One region of the Dyella sp. Tek66A03 genome, then DNA from elsewhere that is predicted to be linked to it. Evidence: predicted binding sites of a transcription regulator. Region 1 holds the regulator's gene; the other holds the start of a gene.
The links. The regulator sigma-54, encoded in region 1, starts transcription at its own class of promoters, with help from an activator protein. The targets are predictions, from matches to a motif close to TGGCACGNGCNTTGC.
Positions count from the first base shown of each region.

Region 1 (4,937 bases):
TGTCGCTGGAGTCGATGACCTTGTCGGCAATCGCCGAGAGCGAGCGCAGCAAGCGCCGTTCCTCGGCAATGGCATCGGCCAGCGACAGCCCGCGCCCTGACAGCGGGTGGCGGCGGCGCGTTTCGGAATAGCGCTTGATCAGTACTTCGTCACGGCAGTCGAGGAAGATCAGGTGCGCATCGACGCCCTCTGCCGCCAGTTCCGACAACATCTCGGGCATGCGCTTGAGGTCTTCCTCGCGGTTGCGCACGTCCACGCCCACGGCGACGTTGCGGCGCTTGTCGCTCATGCCGCGGCTCACCGCGGCCACCAGCTGTGGCAGCAGGGCGGTGGGCAGATTGTCGACGCAGTAGAACTCGAGGTCTTCCAGCGCGCGCAAGGCCACCGTCTTGCCGCCGCCGGACATGCCGGAGAGCACGATCAAGTGGATCGTGTCGGGCTGGTGGATGGTTTGGCCTGGCGTCATATCGCTCATGAGTTCACCACGGAGGCAGCCGGCGCATCTGGTGCGCCTGGCGATCAATGAAGGTCTGGGCCGGATCGATGCCCTTGCTCTTGAGCATATGGTTGCGCACCGCAGCCTCCACCAGTACGGCCAGGTTGCGGCCGGGCGCCACCGGGATGGTAATCATCGGCACCTTTACTTCCAGGATCTCGCGATGGCCGATGTCGCCGGTGAGTCGGGTGAGCCCGTCGGTGTCCTCTCCTTCGCGCAGCGGCTTCAAGTGCACCACCAGGCGAATGTATTTGGAGGGCTTGACCGCGGTATGGCCGAACATCTCGCGCACATTGAGCACACCCAGTCCGCGCACTTCCAGCAGGTCCTGCAGTAATTCGGGGCAGGCGCCGTCGATCACGTCCGGCGCAATCAAGGTGAATTCGGTAGCGTCGTCGGCTACCAGTCGGTGACCGCGGCTGATCAGTTCCAGCGCCAGCTCGCTCTTGCCCGAGCCGGATTCGCCGGTGATCAGGACGCCGATGGAGAACACCTCGAGAAACACCCCGTGCAGCGTGATCTTCGGCGCGAGCATACGCGCCAGGTAGTACTGCATCCAGGTCAACAGCTCATGGCCGCGCTTGGAGCTGATCCACAGTGGCGTGTTGGTTTCCTCCGCCACTTCCCGCAGGTCGGCGGGAATCGCCTGATCCTTCGTCACGATGATGGCGACCGGCTGGTAGGCAGAGATCTTGTTGATCGCTTCCCAGCGCTGGCGCGCATCCAGGCCGTCGAGGAAGTTCAGCTCCTCGGTGCCGATGATCTGGATCTTGTTCGGGTAGATGACGTTGAGGTAGCCGATCAGCGAGGGGCGGCGCGTGGTGGTGGCGCCGTGTTCCAGCACGCGCGATTCGCCGCGCATGCCGGAAACCCAGCGCAGCGCCATGCGCTCGTGAACGCCATCGTAGAGCTGTCGTGCGGTAAGCCGATCCAAGCCAGGTCCTTTGCGCCGCGGGGTAGGGGGCCGTCTAAGCCCAGGCAGCTACATGGACATTGTGCCAGTTCACACAAGTGGGCGCCTTTTCGCGCCGTTGCCGCCGATATGGCGGGCCCTTGGCTCCCTCTCCCCTTTGGAGGGAGGGTTGGGGTGAGGGGCGGGTGCTCGCGACCGCGCGACAACCGAGCCATATCGCTCGCTGTGCAAGCGCCAAGCTGGCGTGATCGCTCGATTGAAGCGTCATCGCAAGCACCCGCCCCTCATCCCAGCCTTATCTCCCACAGGGACTACCTTCGGGTCGCCCGGAGGGGAGAAGGAGTCGCCACCAGCGAAGGTTGTCGCAGGGAAAGACTTTGCATGGGATCCAAGGAAGGATCCGGCCCGCCCCAGATCGGGGCGGGCCGGGGCAACAGGTCAGCCGTATTGGCGCTCTTCGCGCACGGCGCGCTGGTGCTTGTCGCAGATCTTTTCACGATGCTTGCGCAGCTGGGTGACCAGCTTGTCGAACAGAACATCGATGGAGACGTACATGTCGGCCTCAAGGGCTTCGGCGTGCAGGCTGGCGCCCGAGACGTTGACCGTGCCTTCGGCGCGCTGCTGCAGCTTGTTCACTGAAAGCACGATGCTGAGGCTGAGGATTTTATCGTCGAGGCGGGTAAGGCGGTCGAGCCGGCTGTTCACGTGATCCCGAAGAGCCTGGGTGACTTCAATCTGCTGACCGCTGAGTTGTACTTGCATGTTGCGCCTCCTCTGATACTTGCCGCTGGTCGCGGCTGGGGTCGATGCGCCGGTCGCGGGACCGTGGCCGACACACCTTCAATCGCACCTTCAATTTCAGGGGTGTTCCAAGGGGTCACCATCTCCTCTTCAAGGCAGGGAATTCACTATGCACTTCTATCGCAAAGCCCGCGTTACGCGGACCTTCACCAGGTAGACATGACAGCTTTTCCTTCAGCAAGACTCTCTCCTCTAATGGGGACGTCTTTTATCCCGGCAAGTTCCCGGGACGCCTTGTCGCAGAGGTATTAAGGCGATGCTGATTAAGTATCGCCTCAACTGGCTCGCTGGCGCTCGCTGGAGCTTGGAATGCGCATGCCTTCGCGGTATTTGGCCACGGTGCGGCGCGCAACCTGAATGCCTTTGCGGTGCAGTTCCTCCGCAATGGCCTGATCGGACAGCGGCTTGCGCGGATCTTCGGCACCGACCAACTTGCGCAGCATGGCCTGGATGGCGGTGGCCGAGGCGCTGCCACCGTCTTCGGTGGAGACGCCGCTGGAGAAGAAGTGCTTCAGTTCGAAAGTACCGCGCGGCGTATGGATGTATTTGCGCGTGGTGACTCGTGAAATGGTCGACTCGTGCATGCCCACTTCCTCGGCGACTTCACGCAGCACCAGAGGGTGCATCGCCTCAGGACCGTAATCGAGGAAGGCGCTTTGCCGACGCACGATGGCCTCGGCCACCTTGATCAGCGTTTCCGCGCGCGACTCCAGGCTCTTGATCAGCCAGCGGGCCTCTTGCAGCTGGCCGCGCATCCAGCTGGCGTCGGTGCCGCGCGCCTGCGCGATCAGGCCGCAATAATGCTGGTTGAGCCCCAGTCGGGGCTGGCAGTCGGGATTGAGGCTGACGCGCCAGCGTCCACCTTCCTTGCGTGCATAGACATCCGGTGCCACGTACTCCACTGGCGTCACATCGAGCGCGGCGCCAGGACGGGGATCGAGGCTGCGGATCAGTACCGCGGCTGCCGCGGTGTCGTCCTCGCTGGCGCGCAGCTTGCGCGCGAGCCGCGCGATGTCGTTGCGGGCAAGCAGCTCCAGCTCGCCGTCGACGATGCGCAAGGCCAATTCGCGTTGCGGCAGCTCGGCATCGAACTGTTCCAGCTGGACGCGCAGGCAGTCGCGCAAATCCACACTGGCAACGCCGGTGGGGTCGAAGCGCTGCAGCGTACGCCGCACCTGCTCCACTTCCGCCGCGTTGGCCCTCAGGTCCGGCGGCAGGGCGCCGATCAGCGATTCCATGCTCTCGGTGAGGTAGCCATCCGCACTGAGCGCATCGATCAATACCGTGGCGATGGTGCGCTCGCGCACGCTCATATGCGTGAGATTGAGCTGCCACAGCAAATGTTCCTGCAACGTTTCCGCCGCTGCACTCTGCGGCTCGAAACCGTCGTCGTCGGCATTGCCGTTGCTGCGCGTGGCACTGCCGCTGCCGGAGAAGTCGATCGGATCTTCGCCGCCGCTGTCTCCGTCGCTCCATTCCGGTGCTTCGGCGTCGTCCACCGTGTCCTTGGCGGAGGTGCTGGTGTTGCTGGCCGGCAGCAGATCCACGACCTCACGCTCGTCGCCGTCGACGTCGACGTCTTCCGGGTTGTCCTCGGAAAACTCGAGCAACGGGTTGCCCTCTGCGATTTGCCGCAGCTCGGCCTCCAGCTCTAGCTGCGACAGTTGCAGTAGGCGTATGGCCTGCTGCAACTGCGGCGTCAGGGTGAGCTGCTGATTGAGTCGAAACTGCAGTCCGGGTTTCATGCCAGCTGGGTCGAATGAACTTCCGGGTCATCCTAACGCCTGTGCCCAGGGTCGGCCATAGGTCAAAGGCGGAATCGTGTACTACCTCTGATTTACCGCTGTCGCTCAGCTGTCGCCCAAGTGTTACAAGCGGAACTCGCGCCCCAGGTACACCTCGCGTACCTTCTCGTCGGCAAGAATATGCGCTGGCGTGCCGCGCGAGAGCACTTCGCCATCGTTGAGGATGTAGGCGCGGTCGCAGATGCCGAGGGTTTCACGCACGTTATGGTCGGTGATGAGCACGCCGATGCCGCGCTCCTTGAGATGGCGCACGATGCGCTGGATTTCGCCCACTGAAATCGGGTCGACGCCAGCGAAGGGCTCATCCAGCAACATGTAGCGGGGATGCGCGGCCAGGGCGCGGGCGATTTCCACGCGGCGACGCTCGCCACCGGAGAGGCTGATGCCCTTCTGATCGGCGATGTGCGCGATCTTCAATTCATCCAGCAGGCTTTCCAGCTCGCTGGTACGCCGCTTTTCGTCCCAGCCTTCGCGCAGCTCCAGCACGGCCATGATGTTGTCGGCGACGCTGAGTCGGCGAAACACCGAGGCTTCCTGTGGCAGGTAGCCAATGCCGAGTTTGGCACGTGAATGCATCGGCAGGCCGGTGATGTCCTGCTTGTCGAGCTTGATGACGCCAGCGTCGGCCTCGATCAGGCCGACCACCATGTAGAAACAGGTGGTCTTGCCGGCACCGTTGGGGCCGAGCAAGCCGACCACTTCGCCCTCGCGAATGGAGAAGGCGAAGTCACGTACGACCTGGCGTGCCTTGAAACTTTTTTGTAGACCTTCAGCGGAAAGCATCGATTACGGGTTCCCGGTCGGCTGGGTTGCCGGCTTGGTCGGCGTGGTGGCAGGGGGAGCCGGTACCGGCTTGGCGGTTGGTGCAGCCGGAGCGCCTGGCTTGGTCTTGGGCACGATCACGCCGTGCACCAGGCCGTCG
Region 1 is NZ_CP199584.1:3,823,040-3,827,976, reverse strand. It holds gene rapZ (RNase adapter RapZ) at 1-475, opposite strand, end outside; gene hprK (HPr(Ser) kinase/phosphatase) at 480-1,382, opposite strand; gene hpf (ribosome hibernation-promoting factor, HPF/YfiA family) at 1,848-2,171, opposite strand; gene ACT01B_RS17170 (RNA polymerase factor sigma-54) at 2,486-3,955, opposite strand; gene lptB (LPS export ABC transporter ATP-binding protein) at 4,079-4,798, opposite strand; gene lptA (lipopolysaccharide transport periplasmic protein LptA) at 4,802-4,937, opposite strand, start outside.

Region 2 (4,937 bases), 1.5 Mb from region 1:
GCGTGCTCTGCCCCGACTGCGTGGCATAGCCCGGTATTTCCGCACGTGCCTGCGTGATATCCAGGGCGATGGCGCCAAACCGGGTGTTGATGGCACTGCCAACCAAGGCGGCGGCATAGCCCTCGGAGCCGATGACGCCGGCATACCCGGTGAGTAGATTGCTGAAGCCGTGCTGGATCGTGGCCTGGCCCACCGTGGGCTTGTCCTTGATCGACGCATAGCGAAGCTCGCCAATGGCGATGTCGAAGCGCGTGGTGCCGGGGCGCAGCAGTTGGGCGACCGAGGCATACGGCACCGAGAATGTGCGGACGCGCCCATCGGCCTCGGTCACGCTCACGTCAAGACTGCCGCCGTAGCCCGTGGGATAGAGATCGTTGACGGTGAACGGGCCAGGCGCGACCGTGGTCTGATAGATGATCTGGCCGTTCTGGCGAACCGTCACCTTGGCATTGGTCTGAGCGATACCTTGTATGACGGGGGCATAGCCACGCAGCGAGTCGGGCAGCATCCGATCGTCGGTAGCGAGCTGCACGCCGCGGAGGCCGTAACTGTCAAACACCTGACCGTCGGTATACGAGTCGCCCACCGTGAGTTGAGCGCGCAGGGACGGCAGATCGCGCTGCACATAGGTGTTGATGTTTTGCCACTGGCTGCGCGAGGGCGAGTTGCTCGTGCTCGACTGCCAGATGACGGTGGAATCCTGGCGCAGATGCCACGCCCCAATGTTGAGGCCGAAGTTCAGTCCCAGGTAGGCCGAGGTCTGGTTAAGACCCTGGCTGCTGGTGTGGTAGCTGTTGAAGTTGTAGTTCAGCAACGCCGCCGGAACGCCGGCATCCCAATATTCCGGGCTGACGTAGCCGCGCGGCGTTTGACCGAGGAAGGCCTGCGGGACGCTGGCTTCCAGCCGCAGATTGGTCATGTCGAACGACAAGCTGGCGCCCGGGATGACACTGTCGATACCCACGCAGGCCGTCGGGTCCTGCATCTGCGCGAGGATCTCCGGGGACAGATTGGCAGGGTGCAGATTCAGTTGATCGAGCAGTTTGCGATCGACGCAAGGCGTGGCGCTCGCTGGTGCCGAGATAGCGGCAAAGCGCACGTTCGCGCGGCCGGTCGGCGCGTTGTTGAGATAGAGGTCGGCGCTATAGCTACCGGGGAGGACAGGGTTGCCGTGCTCGAAGCGTGACAGGTCGGACGTGTTCTGGCCGGCGCCTGACAACAGGGTGCGATCAAAACTCGCCTCTGCGCCGCTCGCCTCGACGGCCGTGGCCGAAGCCGCGTGCGCCAGGTCGATCCACCCGCCAAGCACGGCAGCGATACCCGCGCACAGCATGACCTTGCGGCATGCTGCTAGCGCGTGATATCGAGCCGGTTGGCGAGTGGCGCGCGCGATGCTCACGGCGTGATGGCGCCCTTGAACGGGGTGCCAGCGCCGTAGTCATTGATCACGTCAAAAGCGATCGCCGTACCGGCGGACGGTGCGTGCGTCAGGCCCTTCAACGAAAGGCGTTGATTGCCCATCGGATCGACCATGCCAGGCTCGGCCGTGTACTCCGTTCCGCCAACGCTCAACGACACCTTGGAGAAGGTGATGTAGTAGGGCGTGGGGTTATGCACTTCCAGCGCATAGCCCTGGCCGTCAGCAACGGCCTTCCAGGTCACTTGCTCAGGGGCCTTGCCCGGATCGCCGGACAAGTTGGCCGGGCGATAAAAGAGTTTGAGCCGCGAGCGTATCGCGAACTGCAAGGTATTCTTGCCCTGCATCTCCGGGCCGGTCGGTTTGGGCGGCACTTCCAGCACATTCAGCCAGAACAGTGACTCACGGTCGCGCGGAAGCTGGGAGGGGGTCCCGATGATGCGAAGGCTCTGGTCCTTGTTCGCCTCCATGCGGAACAGGGGCGGCGTGACCAGAAACGGCGCATTGACCTTGTCCGGGGTCGACTGCATGTCGCCGTCGTCGATCCAGGCTTCGATCAGCGCGGGACGGTCGGCCTGATTGGTCAGGCGAACGGTGACTTCATTGTCTTGTGCAGGAAACACCACGCGGGTCCCGCCCACCACCACACTGGCCTGTGCGCTTGCGGCACATAGACAAAGCGCGACCAGACCCGCGCGAATGGCGCAGATGAAGTTCTTCATCGGGGCTTTCCTGATTACGAGGGTTGGGGCTTGAAACTTGGGAAGCGCGCTGCGGCGGACATCGTCCTCCGCAGCGCGATGCGCACACTTACAGGTAGTTCATCGTGAACTGCACCGTGGTGTTCACGGCACCGGCGGTGGAGCCACCTGTCGAGTAGTACTGGGCGAAGTAGCTGAGCGTAGCGCCCTTGGTGGTGGTGCCCGTGAGGGGCACTGCCGGCGAGTTCTGGGCGGCGGCGGTGGCGCCACCCAGGGTCATCACGGCCGAGGCGCTGTTGAGCAGCTGGACTTCGACATTGGTGGCATTACCGGCGAGGACAGGGTTCTTCAAGTTGCCGGTCACCGTATTGATGTTGGGGCCGGAGAAGAACGCCTGCACCGACGAGAGGCTCGGATCGCAATTGGCAACAACCATCTGGAACTGGGTCTTCCCCGCCACGGCGCCGGAAGTAGCCAGCACGGGTGCGAGCACAAGCGGCATGGCCGCGGTCACACTGTTGTCCGGGGTACCAAAGGCGCTGCCATCGACCGTGCAGGTCTGGGCAACAACCTTGCCGGTGATGGTGATGGTGCCGTCAACGGCCGAAGCGGTGCGCGGGGCCAGGGCAGCAACGCCAACGCTGGCGACCAGTGCGGCAGAAAGAAGGAGCTTGTTCATGCGGATTCCTTTAAGCGTGTAGTTGGTTGGATCATGTTTTTTTTGCGCTTCCGGACAAACAGGCGGGTGCCCCCCGATTGCGCTGTACGGCCCCTGGTTCGCGCCCCCTTTGGGCCCGCTTCCAGATCGCTCACCAGGCCCAAAGCAACAGCCGTGCCAGCCTGCAGGAAGCCGCCCTCACGGCTTCACAACGGGCTTTTAATACGGCTGGATGGCTTTGGGCGGTCGGACGATTCTTATGTCGATCCAGGTCACTTCGAGCCCGAGATCAACGGAATGTGCAAATTGTGTCACATTTTTGGATAAATCTAGTTGCCCTGGGCCTCAAGTTCCTGTGCGGTCAAGCCGATATATCTGTAGGGATGTAAAGCGCGCTTGACACGGTGGGCGGCCAGCTCTAGCGTGAGTCAAGGTCACTTGACATGCGGTTTGGGGAGAGGGTCGTGGCGCATCCCGTCGGCATCTATCCGCACTTTTTGTCGCTTATCGGCGTGAGCCCGTGAGCGAACCCGCAAATCGGCCTGTCCTGAGGCTGAAAGGCCTGCTGCTGGCCTATCTGGCGATGTGCCTGGGCGCTACCTCGTGCGCTGCCTGACGCCTTGGCGCACGCGCCGCGAATGAACAACCGCGTGCGCGAGCTACGAAACGAGCGTCGCTGGTCGCAGGCCGACCTGGCCGAGCGCCTGGACGTGTCGCGTCAGACCGTGAACGCCGTCGAGACAGGCAGGTACGATCCGAGCCTGCCGCTGGCGTTCAAGATCGCACGCCTGTTCGGCTGTTCCCTCGAATCGATTTTTCAGCCTGAGCCCGGGAATCACGGCGCGGGTCCGGCGAGTGCAACCCCTACGGAATGAGTGATAACAGCAATGTGGGCAATCAAGGGACGAACGGCTTTGCGGATTGGCGCGGTCGCCGTTGGGCTGGCGGCGCTGGGCTGGCACCAGCTGCACAAGCAAGCCGCCACGGAGGCGGTCGATGCGACGCCGGTCACCGCCGCCACGGCGCCGGTGGCTCCGGCCAAGCCACCGACGTGGCAGCTCGGCTCGCTGACGCTGACACCGTGCGAACTGGGTCAACCCAATAGCGGCCTTTCCACCGCCGCCTGGTGTGCACCGTTCGAGGTACCGGAAAACCGCGACGATCCGCAGAGCCGCCGGATCAAGCTCAGGCTGGCGGTCATCCGCAGCAGTGCCCAGGTGGCGAGCAAGGACATGCTGGTGATGCTGGCGGGCGGCCCTGGTCAGGCGGCGACCGAGTCATGGCCTGGCGTGGCTGGCGCGCTGCAGCCATTGACCGCCCATCGTCACGTGCTGTTGCTCGATCAGCGTGGCACCGGCGGCTCCAATCCGCTTACCTGCAAGGCCGAGGGCGACAACGGCGACGACCAGGACGATCTCGAATTTCATCCGGACCGGCTGCGCGCGGAAACCGCGCAGTGCCTCAAGCAACTCGATGGCCGGGCCGATCCGCGCTTCTACACCACCACCATCGCCGCGCAGGATCTGGAAGACGTGCGCCAGGCGCTCGGCGCGCCCAGCTTCGACCTGGTCGGTGTTTCCTACGGCACGCGCATGGCGCAGCAATACGCCATGCGCCATCCCGAGGCCGTACGCAGCCTGGTGCTCGATGGCGTGGTGCCGAACGAGCTGGTGCTGGGCCAGGACTTCGCGCCGAACCTGGACGACGCGTTGAAGGCACAGTTCGCGCATTGCACCGCGGACGACGCTTGCCATAAACGTTTTGGCGATCCGTACCAGACGCTTTATCAGCTGCGTGATGCCTTGCGTGCCAATCCGCACAAGGTGAGCTTCCGCGACCCGCAGACTTACCAGAGCGTGCAGCGCGTGCTGAGTGAGTATTCGTTGGCCAGCGTGGTGCGCATGTTTGCCTACTCGCCACTCACGGCAGCGCTGTTGCCGCTGTCGATCGACGCCGCGGCGCATGGCGATGTCGGACCGCTGCTGGGCCAGGCGAAGTTGTTGAGCGGCGATCTGTCGGACACCATGAATGGCGGCATGCAGTCGTCGGTGATCTGCAGCGAGGACGCCGACCTGCTGACCATGCGGCCGCAGGATGCCCACACGATACTCGGCACGCGCATGGTCGAGACGCTGCAGGCCGTGTGCTCGGTTTGGCCCAG
Region 2 is NZ_CP199584.1:268,783-273,719, forward strand. It holds gene ACT01B_RS01190 (fimbria/pilus outer membrane usher protein) at 1-1,399, opposite strand, end outside; gene ACT01B_RS01195 (fimbrial biogenesis chaperone) at 1,396-2,139, opposite strand; gene ACT01B_RS01200 (fimbrial protein) at 2,228-2,797, opposite strand; gene ACT01B_RS01205 (helix-turn-helix transcriptional regulator) at 3,415-3,651, shown strand; gene ACT01B_RS01210 (alpha/beta hydrolase) at 3,664-4,937, shown strand, end outside.
Region 2: the regulator sigma-54 is predicted to act here: its motif matches at 2,942-2,956, upstream of ACT01B_RS01200 (fimbrial protein).